4 regions of the Desulfosoma caldarium genome follow, and region 3 is predicted to be linked to each of the others. Evidence: riboswitches for the same ligand, from Rfam matches in the RefSeq annotation. Region 3 holds a riboswitch; each other region holds the start of a gene.

What was found. A riboswitch is a leader RNA that binds a small molecule or an ion and turns the genes downstream of it on or off. The one in region 3 is predicted to bind cobalamin.
Region 1: it holds a riboswitch for cobalamin, as region 3 does, so the genes downstream of both, cbpB (peptide-modifying radical SAM enzyme CbpB) here and EDC27_RS05020 (hypothetical protein) in region 3, are expected to answer to the same signal.
Region 2: it holds a riboswitch for cobalamin, as region 3 does, so the genes downstream of both, cobT (nicotinate-nucleotide--dimethylbenzimidazole phosphoribosyltransferase) here and EDC27_RS05020 (hypothetical protein) in region 3, are expected to answer to the same signal.
Region 4: it holds a riboswitch for cobalamin, as region 3 does, so the genes downstream of both, EDC27_RS05955 (TonB-dependent receptor plug domain-containing protein) here and EDC27_RS05020 (hypothetical protein) in region 3, are expected to answer to the same signal.

The regions. Positions count from the first base shown of each region.
Region 1 covers NZ_RJVA01000010.1:247,628-252,380, forward strand. The annotation lists gene EDC27_RS04315 (coiled-coil domain-containing protein) at 1-50, opposite strand, end outside; gene gspG (type II secretion system major pseudopilin GspG) at 285-698, shown strand; gene cbpB (peptide-modifying radical SAM enzyme CbpB) at 772-2,163, opposite strand; cobalamin riboswitch at 2,401-2,593, opposite strand; gene EDC27_RS15915 (hypothetical protein) at 2,911-3,069, shown strand; gene EDC27_RS04330 (Hsp20/alpha crystallin family protein) at 3,573-4,016, opposite strand; gene EDC27_RS04335 (hypothetical protein) at 4,146-4,406, opposite strand; gene EDC27_RS04340 (hydrogenase iron-sulfur subunit) at 4,432-4,753, opposite strand, start outside.
Region 2 covers NZ_RJVA01000011.1:165,659-170,411, forward strand. The annotation lists gene EDC27_RS06645 (ferredoxin) at 48-233, shown strand; gene EDC27_RS06650 (cytochrome c3 family protein) at 588-1,031, opposite strand; gene EDC27_RS06655 (DUF3303 domain-containing protein) at 1,220-1,495, shown strand; cobalamin riboswitch at 1,784-1,979, shown strand; gene cobT (nicotinate-nucleotide--dimethylbenzimidazole phosphoribosyltransferase) at 2,083-3,147, shown strand; gene EDC27_RS06665 (ABC transporter substrate-binding protein) at 3,186-4,753, opposite strand, start outside.
Region 3 covers NZ_RJVA01000010.1:381,513-386,265, reverse strand. The annotation lists gene EDC27_RS05035 (molybdopterin-containing oxidoreductase family protein) at 1-58, opposite strand, end outside; gene EDC27_RS05030 (hypothetical protein) at 85-435, opposite strand; gene EDC27_RS05025 (DUF4198 domain-containing protein) at 459-1,268, opposite strand; cobalamin riboswitch at 1,971-2,155, shown strand; gene EDC27_RS05020 (hypothetical protein) at 2,365-2,613, shown strand; gene EDC27_RS05015 (sirohydrochlorin cobaltochelatase) at 2,731-3,648, shown strand; gene EDC27_RS05010 (epoxyqueuosine reductase) at 3,609-4,394, opposite strand; gene EDC27_RS05005 (hypothetical protein) at 4,534-4,753, shown strand, end outside.
Region 4 covers NZ_RJVA01000011.1:18,928-23,680, forward strand. The annotation lists gene panB (3-methyl-2-oxobutanoate hydroxymethyltransferase) at 1-304, shown strand, start outside; gene EDC27_RS16485 (hypothetical protein) at 848-1,354, shown strand; partial or broken gene EDC27_RS17020 (KH domain-containing protein) at 1,703-1,900, opposite strand; gene EDC27_RS15785 (ERA-like protein 1) at 1,949-2,191, opposite strand; cobalamin riboswitch at 2,232-2,419, shown strand; gene EDC27_RS05955 (TonB-dependent receptor plug domain-containing protein) at 2,559-4,658, shown strand; gene EDC27_RS05960 (ABC transporter substrate-binding protein) at 4,673-4,753, shown strand, end outside.

The sequences.
Region 1 (4,753 bases), 130 kb from region 3:
GGGCTCAGCGATTCATTCTGTAATTTCTGCAGGATATCGATCCAACCCACGGTTTCACCTCACTCGCGACGGTGATCTTTCTGCCCTTTTTAACCCATATGCATGGAGAATTAAAGCTTCAGGGAGTTGACAGACCGCTCCAAAGCTTTTACGCTCCAACGGCTGTGTTCGGAACGGTTTCAAAGCATGCACCCGATGAGGAAACTATGAATAGTCGCTCACTTTTGCAGGCGAGGCCGGCAAGGCACCAAGGGTGGAAAAAGCCACAAGACGGAAAAGATCGGTTGCAGAAACGAAGCCTTCGAGGTTTTACGCTCATTGAACTGCTCATCGTCATGGTCATTTTGGGGCTTTTGGCCGCTCTGGTGGCGCCCAAGATGTTCCAGAAAGTCGGCGCATCCAAGGTCAAAGCCGCCAAGGCGCAGATCGCTCTTCTGGGCACGGCCTTGGATGCTTATCGTCTCGACGTGGGCCGGTACCCCACCACCGAAGAGGGCCTTCAGGCCTTGAGGGTCAATCCAGGCGCCGACACATGGGACGGGCCCTATCTACCCAAGGACGTTCCCAAGGATCCCTGGGGCCGCGACTATGTGTACCGATCCCCCGGGCAACATGGAGACTATGACCTCTATTCATTGGGTGCGGATGGACAGGAAGGTGGAGAAGGTGAAAACGCCGATGTGGTCAGCTGGCAGTAGCACCCATGCGCCTGCGGCGTAAGGGTCTTTGCGTTCGCAGGCGCAGGGTTTCCGTCCGCGGCGTTGTTCTTTTTTAGGCACACCGATAGGTTTCTTCCGTTTCCGACTCCCACCCATTCCACAGGTACGCGGCTTCGCGCCCTTGAGCCACCACGCGGAAGGCGTAGCGGACCTGTTCCTCGTAAAAGTGGCAGTAAGGACTCGGCGCCTCCAACCTGCCACTGACCGCCTGCACCTCCGCAGGGCAAGGCGCTCCGCAAAAATGCCGCACGGCACATCGTCCACAAGGCTCGATGTTTTCCACCTTGCGGCGCGTCACAGCCTGAAAGGGATGGCTTTCCAAAACGCCCGCAATGTCGTCCCGAAACAGGTTTCCGCCTCGGTATTCGGGAAACCCGATGAACTCACTGCATGGAAACAGATCCCCTTGGGCGGACACGGCGAAGAAACAGCGGCCGCCGCCGCACGGGGAAATGTCACACATGAGCCGCCGGCCTGTCGGACCAACCACTCCTGCCAGAACGTTGGCAAAATTGGCAACAACCAGCTTTCTTGAAGTTTTTTCAAACAAGGCGTACGTTCTGTCCAAAGCTGCGCAGAACGCTTCGGCCAGGACGGCATCATCGGGCTTGAGATCCATGCCTCCTTGGCGGGTACACCGCACGGGGTTGAACATCACCACGCCAACGCCGGCGTCGTGATAAAAATCTACCAGCTCCGGCAGGAGCGCCACATTTTCTCGAGTGACCGTCGTGATCACGTTAAAGGCCGGGTACAATGCCAGCCGCTCCATGACCCGGCGCACTTGAGCAAACGCCCCCTTTCCAAGCCAATTTTTTCGAACCTTATCCGCCACGATGGCTTCATGGGCGTCCAGAGAGATGCCGATGCCAACCCCTCGGGACGTGAGAAAATCGATGGCCTCGTCATCCAGAAGGGTCGCATTGGTCTGAATCCCAAACAGGAACCTCCCTCGAAAGCGGTCGATGGCCGAAAAGACCGCATCTCGAGCCAACATGGGCTCCGAGCCGTGAAAGATGAGCTGCGGTGTTGCATCGGGCTCCAGTGTCCGGTCAAAATACTCTGCCAGACGCTCCAGGGCTCGTGCCACCTCTTCCGGCGTCATGGTTGCGCCGTTTCGGCGCATGTCTTCCGGAAGATAACAGTACGTGCAGTTGAAGTTGCACCGTTCCGTCGGGTTGAAATAGACGGCCGAAGGCGTCAACCCAAAACGGAGACGCTGCATCTCGGCTTCAAAGCCTTCCCTTTGCGCCAAAAAGTCCTGGAGCAGAGGCCCGGACAAGGCGTCCGGCAGCGATTCCGCCTCCACAACGGCCCAATAGGCACTGTTCGGCTCGACGACCGCGACGCGATTCGGCAAACCGATGTCCAGCACGGCAAAACAAGGCCCAAAGCCGCTATTGGCGTAGCGGGGACGGCCCTTAAGGAAAACTTCATGACCCATTTACTTGTCCTGTTTCTCTTTGTGACTAGGGGTCAGCAAAATGTAATGGGACAAGCCCGTCGAATCGCCCAACTTTCGGCATCGCCGACGGTACGCAATGATGCGGTTTGCTTTCTTCATGGTTTTCCTCCTCAGTTGATCTTCTGGAATCATCACATTTTGGCCGCGGACCAAATAAAAAGCCCGGAGCCATCCGCATACGCAGATGAACTCCGGGCTTCCTTTGCCATCGGTTGCCCGGCCTCATGTTTTCCAGCAGGTCTTCTGGCTCTCGGATCATCTGAAGGACCGCAGCCTTCCCCTCGGGGTGTTCCCCGAAAGTGACCGGTTCGACCGCTCGAACCTTCGCGCTCCTTCATCCCCGATCACAGCGGCGGGACCGCCACGGATTTTCACCGTGTTCCGGGATGCTGGAAAACCGTTACCGCATTCATGGCTTTTCTGCCACGAACCTCGGGGCCTGTCAAGGTGGAAACCTGCAACCCGTTTGCCCGGGGGTTCATAACCTTGACCCATGGAAAGGGACGATGGGTCCCCCATGGGCCGAAAATCACCATGGCCGTCGTGAAAAAAAAGATTATGACCCCGCTTTAGGTCCTGAGCTCTTTGAAGGGCTCAGAATAAGAGACGTTTATCGTGACCCCGCATCGGACTGACCAGCCATAAGCCGTCGATTTGGTCCGGAAAAGGTGTGTGTGATGGGGGAACAGTCGCTAAGCCAGTTCAAAGCCAAAGATGGACGGTTAAATGGAGATCGTGCTGGACATTCTCAAGGGCCACAAAACCATCGCGAAGGTGGCACGCGAGCACGATGTCAACCGGACAACCCCCAACGCAGGTCGAATAACCTCGAAAATCCCCTCGCGACCACATTGGAACCCGACGATCTATGGCGCATCTGAATGAACGCACCGTCGAACGGCCGGATTTCCTGTCAATCGGCATGGATGCCTCGGCTCAGGGCAGGCCCCCCTGCCGGCCCCGATGACCCCGTGTCTGACCCATGTAGGGGCAGCCACAGGGGCTGCCCCTACGGTGTCGTGGCCGGTTGTGGGTTCAAATGTTGTTACGCCATGTGATCCAAATGGTGTTGCCGCATGGGGTGCACATGTCGCTGCCGCATGAGGTGCATCAGTTTAAAACAACGACAACCCGTCGGTATGGGCACGGGGTGAACATGTCGGCTGCCCTGCTGCCCCCACCCGGGCCGGCCTTTTGCGCACGCGCATCGATATCCGGGCATTACGTAGGAGCACAGGCCCCCGCGACTGACCCGATGACCCCGTGCCTCACCAAAATAGGGGCAGCCACAAGGGCTGCCCCTACATGATCCGGACCTGAAGGCCAAGAAAAGCGCGGTCACAGAATCGACCGTTTTGGCCTTGATTCCTAGGGTTTATGACACGTTCTTAGTGCTTCACTTCAATCCTCTTTGGCCGAGACGCTTCGGCCTTGGGAATCTCGATGCGCAGCACACCGTCTTTGTAGACCGCCTCGATCCCTTCCGCCTTCACTTCCGCCGGCAAACTAAAGGATCGGGCAAACGAACCGTATCGGCGTTCCACGCGGTGGAAAGATTCCCCTTTCTCTTCCTTTTCCTGGCGCTTTTCCCCTTTAACGGTCAACACGTTATCCGTGATGCTGATGTCCAGATCCTTCACATCCACGCCGGGAAGATCGGCTTTGACAACAATCTTATCTTCCGTTTCGGAAATGTCAAAGGCCGGCATCAGCACTTTGTCCTCGCCCCACACGGCCGGAAGGGCTTCCTCAAAGAATCGGTCCATCCAGTCGAAGGCCCTCGGCCATGCAAGGAGCGACTCCCTTCGCGAACGCGGAACCAATCCGAGCATGTCCAGTACCTCCTTTAATGAGAGTTTTTCATGACCTACGCTTTCGCCAAAAAGTTAACTCTCATTGGGGTGCTGTCAAGTCCCCTCCTTGAGGGACCACCGCGTCCGTAAGCTCTGGGGCTTTTCTCGTCACCCTTTCGGGGCGTTTTCCCCTGTTTCTTCAAGGAGTCTTTTGAAACGGGCAGAATCCCGCACGCGGCGTGCCGAAGCCGCTTCCGCCTCTTCCACGGTCAGATGAATCTCTCCACATTCAGGACAGGTGACGTTCAGCTGATCACCGATGATGCGTTCCCGTATTTCGTCCACCGTCATATGGCCGAACAGCCCGCATTTGGTATCCACCCGTCTCGCCCGCACACGAACCGGAAAGGGTTTTTCCTCTGCCTTCATGCTCGGTCCTTGTTCGGTCGGCCGTTCAACCCCGGCCGTTGTCCAGGTCCTGGACCTGTCGAACCATGTCTCGGCACGCCTCCACAAACCTTTCCGCCTCCGATGAGGCGCACCACACCACACGAAACCGTTCCGGCTCCAACCCCATGGCTTCCATCATTTCATGAACCACCACCCGCCGAGCGTCCGCCCGAAGGTTGCCGTCTTTGTAATGGCATTCCCCCGGCCGACACCCCATGATCAGAACACCGGAGGCTCCCAGAGAGAAAGCTTCCATGACCCATTGAGGATGCACCATGCCGGAGCACATGACCCGCACGATGTGTACACTTTCCGGATATTCCATG
Region 2 (4,753 bases), on a different contig from region 3:
GCTAGTCGGTTAAATTCCACACGATCACAAGAGGAGGATGATCAGCGATGTTTAAGGTGACGGTAGACAAGGACAAGTGCACTGGCGACGGCGAGTGCGTGGATGTGTGCCCCGTGGACGTGTACGAACTCGTGGACGGCAAAGCCGAGCCCGTCAATGAAGACGAATGCCTCGGGTGTGAAAGCTGCGTGGAAGTTTGCGAAAACGATGCCATCACGGTGGAAGAGGTTTAAGAACTTACCGCAGTTCTCGCCCCGCTTCTTTCACAAGGGTGTTGAGGCGCTCTTGATTTGAGGGCCAGAAACGCCAGCGTACGCCACAAACCGCACTGAATGCCTCGAGTGTAAACATGCGGCTCTGTGCATCAGAACCGGTGCAAGGCGTGGCAGAGTGTATGGCACGTGGAGGCAAGCGGCCGAGTGAGTGAAAGGCCCGGGAGATATGTGTCTCTCGGGTTTTCTTTTGATTCAAAGGGTGAGCCCCTCTTTGAAATGGTTTTGGTCAAGACCAAACCCTTCTCCACCGAATCGGAAAATGCCCAAGGAGAAGGGTTTGGCGGCAGGTGGCCTACGAGAGGCCTTTTACTTCTACCCTTCTTTCTTAGGATGACACTGCACGCACGTGGTCGGAGCGGTGGTTTGCGGATTTTCGGCCTTCAGTTTCTTGTGACAACCCTGACAATTGTTGTGGAAGGCCAGTTTCAAGTTGAGCTTTTGCTGTTCGGGAGGCAGTTTCTTTTCCCCTTTAATGGTCGGCTCATTATGGCACTCCTGGCACTTTTGCACAGGATCCCCTTCCTTCCATACGTTCTGGCCACCCTCGTACTTGTGATGACATTCCGTACAGGCGATCTTGTACTCCTCGGCGTGCTTCTTGTGCGCGAACTCAACGAGGGCCTTCGTGTGGCTGGGCCACAGGGTGGAATTCATGGTCATCACATCCGGAGCGTCCGCCGCCACGGCCATGAGGGCTCCCACAAACAGAGCCACGGCAACGCAAACCGACGGGCCAAACCAACGTTTTCCTTTCACGGTGTCACCTCCTTTCCCTCATACAGTTTGAGTTTGTGATTCCATTCACGCCCGCTATTCTAGTGAGCATGTCATGAAGCCGTCAAGGCTTTTTGGCCTTCAAATCGTTCCTTGACAGATCAGGAACGCCTTGGAGTATATAGGACAAAAAAGATGTGCTGGGCAGATCTCTCAAGAGGAGGCTTGTGATGCTGTTTATGGCCATCTATAGCTACGCTCCGGAAGATCGCGACCGCGTCATTCAGCGTACGGAACAACTTCCCGAAGTGCCGGGAACGGCCATGAAGGGGGAGTGGTTCGATGTGACGGGGCATCGCGTGTTTCGGCTTTTCGAAGCAGAAGATGAGACGCATCTCGCGGCGGCCGTCTTTCAGTGGACGGATTTAGGCGTGGCCGAAGTGGTGCCGGTGATGGAGACCAAAAAGGCGTTGAAGCTTTTGCGGCGAACATCGAAGAAACCCTAGGTTTGGTTCGACCGGGCCACCGGTCATCGCGGCGCAACCGGCCCGGCTAGATGGCGCCCTGCGGGTTTTCTACAGAAAAGAGTTTGAGCGGGGCGAGGCGTCGCTGTGGCTGTGTGGGGCTTCATGAGCGGTGAGCGGGACGGCTGAGCGCAGGCCGAGGAAGGCAACTCCTCGAAGGGCCCAAGAGCGGTCGAGAGAAACCTTCTCGAACACGAAGTCACGTCGACGGTTTCTGGGGAAAATTAAGGAAAGGAGAGAAAAGGCCCGCTTGCATTGACTCTAAGTACGCTGGGCGACGTCCGGGATGGTGCCCCGAAAAGAGCACGGGGAGAATAGGGAAGGCGGTGCAAAGCCGCCACGCTGGGCCGGCGCTGTAAGCGGGGATGCCTTCGGAAAAAAGCCACTGATTCCGGTCGTGAATCGGGAAGGCCCGAAGAGTCAGAAGATCCGCAAGTCAGAAGACCTGCCACCCGGACAATGAGTGGACCGAAAGTTTACCTGCGCCTCAAGGTAAGCCTTCGAGGTCTTGGGACCTCGAAGGCTTTTTTGTTGGAAAAGCGACAAATCAAGAGGGGAGTGGCATGCCTATGGAAAAAGAGCTTCAAAGCATTGTGGCCCGTATTGAACCGGCGGATTCGCACTGGGAAAAGCTCGCCTGGGAAAGACTGCGGTCTCAAATTCGGCCGAGAGGCTCCTTGGGACGGCTGGAGGAGATGGCCGCGCGACTGGGAGCCATCTTCCGAAGCGTGTCGCCCAGTGTGAGCAGAAAAATCATTTTCACCATGGCCGGTGATCACGGTGTAGCCGAAGAAGGCGTCAGTGCCTACCCGCAGGAAGTCACGGCGCAGATGGTCTTTAGTTTTCTCAAGGGCTGGGCGTCCATCAATATCTTGGCGGATCATGTGGGGGCTGAGGTGCGCGTGGTGGATTTGGGCGTGGCCTCCGATCTTCCTGAGGACTGGGCCGTGATTCGACGTAAGATCGGCAAAGGGACGCGCAACATAACGAAAGGACCGGCCATGGAACGCCATGAAGCTGTTCGTGGCCTAGTGGAGGGGGCTCGCCTGGTCATGGACGCCGTTCAAGACGAAGGTTTTCATCTGGTGGGCACAGGGGACATGGGCATCGGCAACACGACGCCGTCCACGGCCATCGTCGCGACCCTGACGGGGAAGCCCGTCAAGGACCTCACAGGGCGAGGCACCGGCATTGACGATGCCGCCTGGAATCGTAAAGTGCGGGCCGTGGAAAGGGCTTTGGCCGTTAACCGACCGAATGCCGCCGATCCGGTGGATGTTCTGGCCAAGGTGGGTGGATATGAAATCGCCGGGCTTGCCGGAGCGGTTCTCGGCGCTGCGGCGGTGCGCACGCCCGTGGTTTGCGACGGTTTCATTGCCACGGCGGGGGCGCTCATCGCCTGTCAGCTCGCGCCGTTCGCCAAGGATTATCTCTTTGTATCCCATCGCAGTCAGGAAGTGGGTCACGGGGCCATGATCGAGCTCTTGGGACTTTCCCCTTTGTTGGACCTGTCCATGCGGCTGGGGGAAGGCACGGGAGCGGCCTTGGCGATAAGCCTGGTGGAAGCTTCGGCGCGCGTCCTTCGGGACATCAAGACTTTTGAGGAAGCCGGCGTCACGGATACCGGACGTTGAAGCTGCGGTGCCGTCGCGGATGGTGCGGTCATGGCCTATCAATCCACCCGCACCACCGCGCCGCCTTGGACTTGAAGAATGGGATATTGGCGTTCCATGTGGCCGTCGGGTGCGAACCGCACGGGGCCCAGGGGTCCGTTGGGCAGTTCCACTCGAAGCAGCCACTGCCGAAAGCTCAGGCGATCGGGCCGGCCTTCCTTGAGGACGTGTTCTCGCGCATGCAGGGCCATCAGGGTTGCGGTGTAGCCTTGGGCCGCGAGAAAATCGGGTTCTTCACCGTAAGTTTCGCCATAGTCTCGCGCAAAGGCTTCCTGAACGGGGTCTTGCGCCTCGAAGGTGCCCCTCTGAAAGGCGGAAGGAAACAGCGCCCCTTCCAGGTACACGCCGCCCGCGGAGAGCAGGATCTTTTCTTCCCACAGATTCGTGCCCAAAAGCGTCACACCCACCACATTGTAATAGGGCAACTGCGGCGCGATTAAAGCGATGGTGTCGGCGGCGTCCGGAATGAAGAGGGCATCCAAGGGTGTTTCCGAAATATCCACCCCGAATCCTTTGGCCACATGCTGGGCAATAACCTGAATGGGACCCTTGAAATCGGTCATGCCGGCCGCGTAGGTGCTCTCCACCACCACTCTTCCGTCCAGCTCCAGAACCTTGCGAACAAAGATGTCCCTCAGAGCGCGCCCGTAAGGTTCTTCCGGGTAAAGCACGCCGAAGTTTCGAAACCCCATGGCGTTTCGACAATAAGTGAGCAGTGCGCCGATCATGTCCTGATGGTCCATGAAGGCGTGGAGAAGAAAAGGGGTCTGGGAGGTGACGTGGCGCTTTTCCGTAAAACTGACCACGGGAATTCCCTTTTCATTCACCGTGGAAAGAATGGCTTTGGCACTTTTCGGGTTCAGTGGCCCCAGCACGGCAAGGACGCGCTCTTCCTGCACCAGGTGGTTGAGAGCGCTCACAGCCACGTCCGGGTTGGCCTGGGTGTCCGCCAAAACCAACCGGGCTGAAGTCCCATGAAACAGCTTTTCCCAATGCCTCAAAGCCAGGGCCACACCCTTGACCAACCGCCGGCCGTGCGCGCTATGGGGGCCGCTCAGAGGTACCATGCACCCGAGTTTATGAGGATCCGCCTGGGGCAAGGGCCCCATGACCCCTCGAAGTTCTTCTTCGATGCGGCGGGCTATGGGATGTTGGGGATACTGGGCCATCAGCTTGAGCAGACCGTCCCGACGCCCTTGCGCGGGGCCCAACTGAAGGCGACGATAGAGCAAGAAAGGCACGAGGCGCTCGGCGGTGTAGGTCTGAAGGGCCCGTTCCACAGCGGGGCCTTCCAGGGTCAAGACCAGTGCAGAAGCCTCTTGGTCCAAAAGTCTTTGATCCTCAGGGCCGAGTTGCGCGGCGTAGCCCTTGTCGAGCCAGAAGAGAGCGCGGTCCACTTGGCCTGCCTCGCGATGCAGGCCCACCAAAAGTCGAATCAGTTGCTGTCTCCAGGACGGATGCGATGCCGTCGCCTCCCACAAGGCTTCAGCTTCTTCGAGAAGTTTCTTGCGGTTTTCCCCGTCATACCAGCGGGCACGAAGAAGCCCGATGCGGGCCGTGGCGGCAT
Region 3 (4,753 bases):
GGCCGCAACCGCCGTGATCGAATCGCGCACAATGGGTCCGAAACCATTCCTGAGCCATGGGATCCTCCCGGGCAGGGTGTCGTTTTACGCCTCTAGTTGTTTTCTTGCCGTGTTTAGCAGTTCATTCAGGGCCAAAGAACGCTCCGCTACCGCCTCCAGCGTCTGAGCCACCTGTTCGAGGCCTTCCGATCGCGCGTGCTGCGCCCAGCGGCGATAGGACGTCCCATGGTCTTCGTTGTGGTGCTGCCAGTGATCCAGCATTTTGGCCAGCTTTTCTCTCATGGAAAGGGCACCACCTTCGGATTCTGCCAAAGCGGTATGGCCTTCGTGGCCGAAATGTGCGTCGTGCTTGCCCCCGTGATGAGCCTGATGGGAAGCCTGGGTGCAGTGATCGTGCTCATGTTTTGGGGTTGTGGCATCGTGATGATGGCCCATGATTGCCCTCCATGCCCGCGAAATCATTTCATGTCCGTGGTGTGCACCCAAAAGACGGCCCCGATCTCCACGGGTTTGGGTTTCCCGTCCTTTTTGAGCTTCCAGGAAGCCTCGCTGAGCGCGGCAAAGCCCCACCAGCCCGCGCGAGGCATGGCGTAGGTGAACACACCGTTCCCGTCGGCCTTAATCACCTGAGTCACGTACGGATCGGAAGGGGCTGCCACCCTGGATGGATTATCCGGGGATTCGTTGAGGTATTCCACTTCCACTTCCGCATACGGGACGGGCTTTCCTTTGAGAAGCACGCGGCCGGTAAACACATTGCCGGTCCACAGTCCATAGGGCCTTGTCAACGGCACGATTTCCGTCTCCAGCCCCACGGGCTCGTCCCAGCCTTCTTCCAGGCCAAGGGCCTGGACGCACACCTTTGTATAGTGCACAATGTATTTGTCCTCCGCGGGTTCCCAGTACGGGTTGGGTTCCATGAAAAAGACATAGTTTCCGGGCTTTCGAACCGTATAGGTGGTTTCCCAGTACGTGAAGTCGCTGTCCTGATCGGCGCCACGCCCTTTGCGGGCTTGCAGGGAAGTGGTTAAATCCGTTGTCTGGCCCAAGCGCACAAAGCCGAAACGCTTGGGCTTGACCATTTCCATGTAGTGCCCCTCCATGGGATGGAGGAACTTGGCCTGCACCGTGAGGGTCTTAGAATCTTCCGGCGTGACAATGTCGTCGGAAGGCAGAATGAGCCCAAAATGAGCCAGGGACGACCCCGTGCCCAAAAAACCGCTCAATAAAACCATGGCCAAGACCGAAACGGCGATGCGATGATTCATGACAACCTCCTTTGTTCGATGTGCTTGGGTTGTTGAAGGAGAAAAAATTCCACGAGGTCTTCGTGACCGGAGGTTCATGGCGTGAGGGACGGCATCCCTCAAGCTGTGTGGGCCGGGCTTGAAAGGCTTCGACCTTTCCTTAACGAACTAAAGTGAAGGAAAACACAACACGTGTCAAGGCACTCACAGGTTTCAGACCGCTTTAAAAAGGATTCAAGAATGCGACAAGACCGCCCTGAGAATAACCAGGCAGCGAGCAGTGATCTTGTGGCCGACTACAGGGATGATTGCTGAGCGGGGTTTCTGGACGTAAGTTTACGTCTCAGATTCGTGCGGCCCGGTCAGAGTTTTCGCTTTCTCATCACGGCGGCGCAAAGACCCAAGATGGAACGGGTGGTGGCCCATAACGGCGGCACGGTGCTTCAGATTGTGGAAACGGAAGACGCCATCCAAATGACCGTGGGCAAAGCCCCTGAGGTGTAGGATATGTTGGCGTCTACCAGGGGTCGTAAAATCCCAACGGGGCTGCTCACAGTCCAAGAGCTTCGCAAGGCGCCACAATATTTCGCACCGTATGCCGCTTCTGCAGGGACCGTTCACAGAGGAAGGGCCAGGGGGCTTTTGGCGTCTCAAATGGTCCCGCAGGGGGTCGAGAAAATTTCTCTTGACAAGGGTGAGGCCGGAGCGGTAGCAGGAAGTCACAAGTTGCCGGAGCGATCAGGTGCTTGCTGCTTAAAAGGGAATCCCGTGAAAGTCGGGAGCGGTCCCGCCGCTGTGAACGGGGACGGCGCTTGCGACGAAACCACTGACGCCGCCAAGGCGTTGGGAAGGTGCAAGCGCTCGGACGATCCGTGAGCCAGAAGACCTGCCTGATCGTTGGGAAATGCGGCACGGGTGCATGCCGTCATGTTTCCCGCGTGAGGACTAAGCGAAACTGGGTGCAATCCTTAGAGCCGTCGGCTCTAAGGATTTTTTTTGGGGAAAAAGGCGGCCCACCTTTTTCCCAGCACCACCCTCCTCATCGTTCCATTTACCCTTTGACCGCCCGGGGTTGCACCCATGGGCCCCGGGCGCCTTCAAAAAACGGAGGATTCTGATGAAAAGAGGATTGATTGTCTATGTGACCCAAGGGGGAGAACTCCACGAGGACAGCTGGGGTTCCTATGCCTGCATGGACCGCTTTGGCGCGCACGCCATCGGCGTGGCTCGCTCGGAATTCGAGATTGCCGAAAACTGGTGGCGCATGCTCACCCAAGGCATGCAGGAAATCCTCTGTGTTCGAGCTCAGGTGGACGGCGAACGCGGCATGTCCATCATCGGAGCCCCCCTGCGTCTTTGCGGTTAAGGGAGAGCCGGCGAGGACACCGCGTGGACGCGGTGCAACCCTGGAAAGGGCTTGGGGTTGTGCGGCGCTTCGCAGGCAAGAAGTCAAGCCTTTTGCGTTCAAAGGGAGGAATATCGTATGGTGGCCAAGTTAAGAAAAGGCGCGTGGGTTCTTCTCGTACAACTGGGATTGGTGGGGATGGTTCTGGGAAGCACGGGAGTTAAAAAGGCGATGGCCAAGCATGAATCCGCCGAAGAGGCAAAGCCGGCCATTCTCGTGGTGGCCTTTGGAACGAGTGTTCCGGAAGCCCAAAAAGCCTACGATCTCATCGACCAGCGCATCGCAGCGGCTTTCCCTAAAGTGGAAAGGCGCTGGGCCTACACCTCCAGCATCATACGCAAAAAACTTCGCGCTCAGGGCCAATCCCTCGATGCTCCGGAAACCGCCCTGGCCAAGCTCATGGAGGATGGTTTTACACACGTGGCCGTCATGTCACTGCATATCATTCCGGGAGCGGAGTTTCATGATCTTTACACAAACGCCCGGTTCTTCGCGCAGATGGTGGGCGGCTTCAAAAAAGTCACCTTTGCACAGCCCCTCATCTCATCCGCCGAAGACATGGTCCAGGTGGCGCGAGCCATGGCAGAGAGTGTGCCTTTAGAGCGAAAGCCCAATGAAGCGGTGATCTACATGGGGCACGGCAGTGAGCACCATCCCGCCGATGCCGCCTACGTCGCCATGGACAGCTACTTTCGAAAACAGGATAGCAACATGTATCTTGCCACGGTGGAAGGGGCTCTTCCCTTTGAAAACGTTCTGTCCACTTTAAAAAGCCGCCGCGTGCCCAAGGCCTACTTGGTGCCCTTCATGGTTGTCGCCGGTGACCACGCTCGCAACGATATGGCAGGTGAAGAGCCCGACAGTTGGAAATCTCAGCTGGAAGCCCAGGGCATTAAGGCGGTTCCGGTCTTTCGCGGCATGGGAGAAGTTCCGGCGGTGGTGGACGTTTGGATCCGTCACCTGCAATCGGCCATGGAGGCTTTGGGAATGCCATAACTGCACGGTACATCGGCCACGCATTTGCCGCACACATCCACCAGGGGAAGATCCTTGAAGTGGCGATCGTTTTCCAAGAGCTGGGCGTAGCAGCGATGCCGGTCCAGCCCGTCGAGGGTGAGTGCTCCAAAGGTGCAGCGGCGAACGCATGCCGTGCACGGATGACCCGATTTGGCGAGGCAGTATTCCACGGTGGGGCGTGGCGTCGGCGCCATGGGTTTGGTCGTCACCAAACTGCCCAGTCGGCCGCACGCCCCTTGATGCGTGATGAGCTGGTGATGAACGCCAAAGGTTCCGAGCCCGGCAATGTAGCCCAGATGCTTGTGAGACCATCGGCTGACGAGGCGTTTTTCATCGAAATTGTGGGTTGCCGGCGTGGTAGCGCTGTCATAGCCTTCCTGGGCCAAATGATGCTTCAGGGCTTCGCAGATCTCGGCAATGAGGGCGTTGGTGGCCACGTAGGCTTCGGCCCAGGAGCGGGCAGCGTAAGGCGTATCCGATCGGTTTTTCTTGGCGAGGTCTTTTCGAAACGGCAAAAAAAAGACGATCACCGAAGCCGCGAAAGGCAGAAGGTCCTGCGGCCGAGCATGATCGGGCGCGGCAACCTCCCTCAGTTTTTCAAACAAAGGATCCTCGACTCCAGCGACGCCGACACACACAGGAAGTCGCCAATAGATGTTCCCGCCGTGACGGTCGGCCCAAGCGCGCATGGACGTTTCTATGATGTCCTGAAGCTTTGTGCCCATCCAAGACCCTCTCTTACCCAAAAAGGTTTTCACGAACCGCCGGGTTTTTTCACTCATTGCGACGCACGGATCAAGTCTTTACAATGCGAAGCGGTGCACATGACGATTCCAAAGATTTCCGGACCCTGGTGGTGTTTGAATGAAAGAGGCCCTTTCCGCATCCGCATGGAATGAATCGCGCGCCCAGCGCCGCGCGCGGCGGTGGGACATTCTGGTCACCGCAGCCATGGCGCTTTGTTTACTTATTCCCATGCCTTTCGCGCAATTTCGTTCCTGGCCGGACCAACGACTCATTTTGGAGCGCCCTGTGTTACCCTGGAGTTCCTTTCGCCTGTGTTACCGGCCGCTGGATGACGGCC
Region 4 (4,753 bases), on a different contig from region 3:
CATCGCTTTGTCCCAGGCCGGCTGTTTCAGTTTGGTTCTGGAAGCCATACCGGCGCAGGTGGCCCGGCGCATCACAGAAGCCGTGCCCATTCCCACCATCGGCATCGGCGCCGGGCCGGCCTGTGACGGCCAAGTCTTGGTGATCCATGACCTGGTGGGACTGTTTGACCGGTTTCTTCCTCGCTTTGTGAAACAGTACGATACGTTGGGACGAAGACTCGAGGAGGCGGTGAGCCGATACCGGCAGGAAGTGGAATCCGGCGTGTTTCCTGGTCCGGAACACTCCTTTGGAACGATTCAATAGCCCGGCGGTTTAAAAGGTCGTGGAAGAGCCGCGCTTGGAACCCTTTTCTTTGAAACGGTGAGTCTTTGGGGGGCGCGGGTGTGAAAGAAAAGGTAGCTGCTAGGGATTTCCAGATCCACCATTAAAAAAAGAAAAAACCTCGCTGGCGGGGCTTCCCGCCTATCTCGACCTGGCACATGCGGAAGGGATGCGCCATGCCATCAGGCGGCATGTGAAGATTCGGGAGAGGGGCCGGCAAGGTTGGGGTGATGAGCACATGGTCATGGCGCTGATTTTGCTCAATTTGGCAGGGGGAGCGTGTGTCGCGGATCTCGATGAGTTGAAGGTCGACGAAGGGTCATGCCGAATGCTTCGTCAGGTGGAGCCCTTTGGGCTGGCCAGGCGTTGTGGTCGCGACGTGGTGAAGGTGTTGAGAGCCCCGCGGGCCCAGGGCCCCGCCAAGTTTCGCCGGTCAATAGGGGGTGATTTGGGGAAACGCGCTCACCTTGCCCGGCCCGACGCCTCGTGATTATTTTATTGATAAAGCGTTTGAAGGAGGCCGCGATGAAAAAACAACAACGCGTATGGCTTGTTGTGTTCCTCATGGCCATGCTTATCGGGGTGCTGACCGCTTCCGGCTCCGTGCTCGCCCAAGAACCAGGATTCACCCGCCAAGATCGAGATCTGCTCATCGAATTGCGCACCCGCATGCTGGAAATCGACAAACGCTTTGAACAAATCAACAAGATCTTTGAACAGATCGACAAACGCTTTGAACAGATCGATAAGCGCTTTGAACAAGTGGACAAACGCTTTGAGCAAGTGGATAAACGCTTTGATCAGCTCATGCACTTTCTGTACATTCTCGCCGGCATTTTCACGTCCCTGGTGGTGGCGGTCATCGGCTTCGCCTATTGGGACCGCCGGACCATCGTCTCGCAAGCGAAAAAGGAGACCAAGGAAGATCTGGAGCGGGAAGGCCGTCTTCGGGACGTGATCCTGGCCCTGCGCGAATTTGCTGCCAAAAACGAGGATCTGGCATCTATTCTCAGGAGCTATCATCTTCTCTAGCTGCCCATCCTTTTGCATCTCGGCGCCCCACGCTTTTGCATGCCTCTTTTCACAGGCCTTCAGAGAGGAAAGCTTGAGCCGGGGGCGCGATCCAGCATATGGTCCCGAAAAGCACCGGGGCGCACAAAAAGCGTGCGCCCCGCCTAAGGACTCTCGCGTTTTTGCCCTACTCGGAATTTTCCTCCCCCCCCACGCCCGCGAGGACACCTGAGCGCACCGCCCATAGAGTCCCTTTTCACGGCGTGCCGCCGCGCGCCAAACCTCACCGCATGCCCGCGACCCTTTCCGCGGCAGGCGATACCCGAACTCCCTGAGCCGCCGCGGGTCCCGACGCGGGTTTTTCGGCACGCGCACACACAAACCCAAGGACACGCGGCACCCCAAAAGCCGTTCCACGTCTTTTCGAGCGATCTGCCCAACTTCTTTGAGCTGCGGGCCCCCTTTGCCGATCACGATGCCCCCTAGGAAATCCCGCTCCGCATAAATAGTGGCCTCGATGCGGAGGAGGTTTTTCTCGGCCTGCTTGCGAAAGACGTCCACGGTCACGGCCGTGGCGCAAAGAATTTTCTCTTCTTTCAGGTGAAATGCTTTTTCTCATACGATTTCTGACACCAAAAACCGTTTCAGCTGATCTGTCACGGCATCGTTCGGATCGTATTGAGGCCCTTCGGGAAGCCATTTTTCCAGTTCGGCCAGGAGCTGCGGCACGCCATCTCCCGTAAGCGCCGACAGCGGCACCACGGCCCCAAAGGATCGCGGGCCGGCATGAGATTCCATCATGGGAAGCCGCGCGACGTTGTCTTTCAAAAGATCCACTTTCTTGAGGACGAGCACCACCGGAGGAATTTTCCCTGCTTGACACCCGACAATGGTATTGGTAGCAAATTCGCGACCAGGTGCCGTATGGCTTAATAGGGAATCCCGTGAAAATCGGGAACGGGCCCGCCGCTGTGATCGGGAACGAAGGCTGCTATCAAAAGCCACTGCCCTTTTCGACAGGGTGGGAAGGCGCAGCCGGTAGGATGATCCGAAAGTCAGAAGACCTGCCTGGGTCAAGGGTTTGGGCAAGCCCTCGGGTGCACAGGGCATGAGCCCACGAGACCGCCGGATGAAAAAGGGAGATCCCGGGTTCTTGAGGAACTCGGGATTTTTTTGGCCATGTGGTCGCGGGCCCCCACATGGAACTCTAGGAAAGGGGGGAACCATGCGGAGCATTCTGGAAAGGAGAGGAACCTTCGAAGCCAGCTTCATTGCCGCGGACCGCACAGGGGCGCTTTCTGTGATGGGCTTCAGGCCGCTCCAGGTTTTTCGACAAAAACCTTTTTGGGCCAAGCTTTTGGGGTTGTTTTTATTTGTCATTCTGGTGGCGATGCATGCGATGCCGGCTCACTCGGCCGATTCAGCCGTACGGGAGGTCGAAGATGTGGTGGTGACGGCAACCCGAACGGCGGTTCCCAGGCAGCATCTGGGGATTTCCACCACGGTCATCACGGAAGAGGACATTCAGGCGCGCCGAGCCACCGATGTGGCGGAATTGCTTCGAGATGTGGCCGGGTTTCAGACCATTCGGTTTGGGTCTCCCGGTTCCCAGACCGTGGTTTTCCCCCGGGGGGGCGAACCCAACTATACCCTGGTCCTCATTGACGGTGTGCAGGTGAACCTGGGCGGTGGCGATTTTTACTGGGAAAATCTTTCCACAGACAATATCGAACGGATTGAAATCGTTCGAGGTCCACAAAGCGCGCTGTATGGGTCCGACGCCATCGGTGGAGTGGTTCAGATCTTCACCAAATCCGGAAGCGGCCCCGCGTCCGTGGAAGTGTCCACGGCCCATGGACTTCGATCGGACCGCGGTCGCTATTTTGGGGAACAAAAAGTGCGCGTTTCCGGTGGCACCGACCTTTTCGGATACTCTGCCGCCTACGGTCGAAGGGACGACGGTGGCATTCTGAAAATCAACAACGATTATTGGAATAACACTTTCAGCTCACGGTTTGATTTCTTTCCCAAGGACACTTGGGAAGTGAGCCTCGTGGGTCGACTGAGCGACAGCCGCTACGAATACCCCACGGAAAGCGCAGGGGATAAATATTCTCCCTTGGATCCAAACCAGACCCAACGGGAACAAGATGTATTGGTGGGTGTGTCGGCCAGAGTGCAAAGCACGCCCTGGTGGGAAAATGTGGTCAGTGTGGGATATCATCGCAATCTGCGCCGCAATCTGGATCCCTTCAATGAAGAAACCGATTTTGCCGAATCCTATGGGCGCTACAACGAAGTGCGGGCGACAGTGGACTATCACGCCAACCTGAACTGGAAGCCGACGGAGGCGGTGACTTCGGTCCTGACGGTGGGTTACGAACGGGACCAGGAAGACTATGCGCAGGAAAGCATCTACTTCGATACGACAAAGCTCAATGCAGACCGGACCAACGATGCGGTCTACGTTCAGGAACAGCTGAGCCTTTTGTCGCGCCTTCACCTGGTGGCGGGATTTCGGGTGGAAGACAACAGTGCCTTTGGCACCAAGGTGACACCGCGAGGCGCGGCGGCCTTTGAACTTCGCGAGACGGGAACAACCTTACGGCTGGCGGCAGCCAAAGGCATTAAGGAACCCACGTTCTATGAAAACTACGCCAACGACTCGTTCACCTTGGGCAATCCCGATTTGGACCCTGAGAGGGCCACATCCTGGGAAGTCGGGCTTTCCCAGCGTCTGGGCTCAAGGCTTCAGGCTTCAGCCACCTACTTCGAAAGCCGATACAAGGACCTCATTGCTTATGTCCCCACCCCTTTTCCCGCGCCTCCTGAAAGAGTGCCCAATTTTTACAATATTCAGGCCGCCAAAAGCCGTGGCGTGGAGCTGAGCCTGGAAGGGCGTGTGCTAGAAAACACCGCGGCGGGTATTCATATGACCTGGCTGGAGACGGAAGTGACCGATGACGGGGGGTTGAGTTCCATCGCTTTTCAGGAGGGGAAAAAACTGCTGCGGCGCCCGAAATTCAGTGCTTCCGGGTGGGTGGAGACCCGGTGGAAAAATTTGCACTGTCGTTTCATCGGCCACTACGTGGGAACGCGTGACGATGCGGACTACAGGGACTGGACGATGCCACGGCGTGTGAGCCTTGACGATTATTTCCTGCTAGATGCCGTGGTGTCCTATCGTGTGCCAGTGCCGGCTCCCGCAAAAGACTTGGAAATTTTCCTCAAAGGGACAAATATCCTGGATGCCGATTATGAGCAGGTGTTTGGGTATTCCACGCCGGGGGCGGCGTTCATGCTTGGCGCATCCATGAAATTCTAGAGGGGTGATAAAAGATGACCGGTGATCGGCGCGTTTGGCATAAATCCTGGCCTGAGCCGGCCCGGCGTGCCCTATTTGGCGTTTTTTTGGCCCTG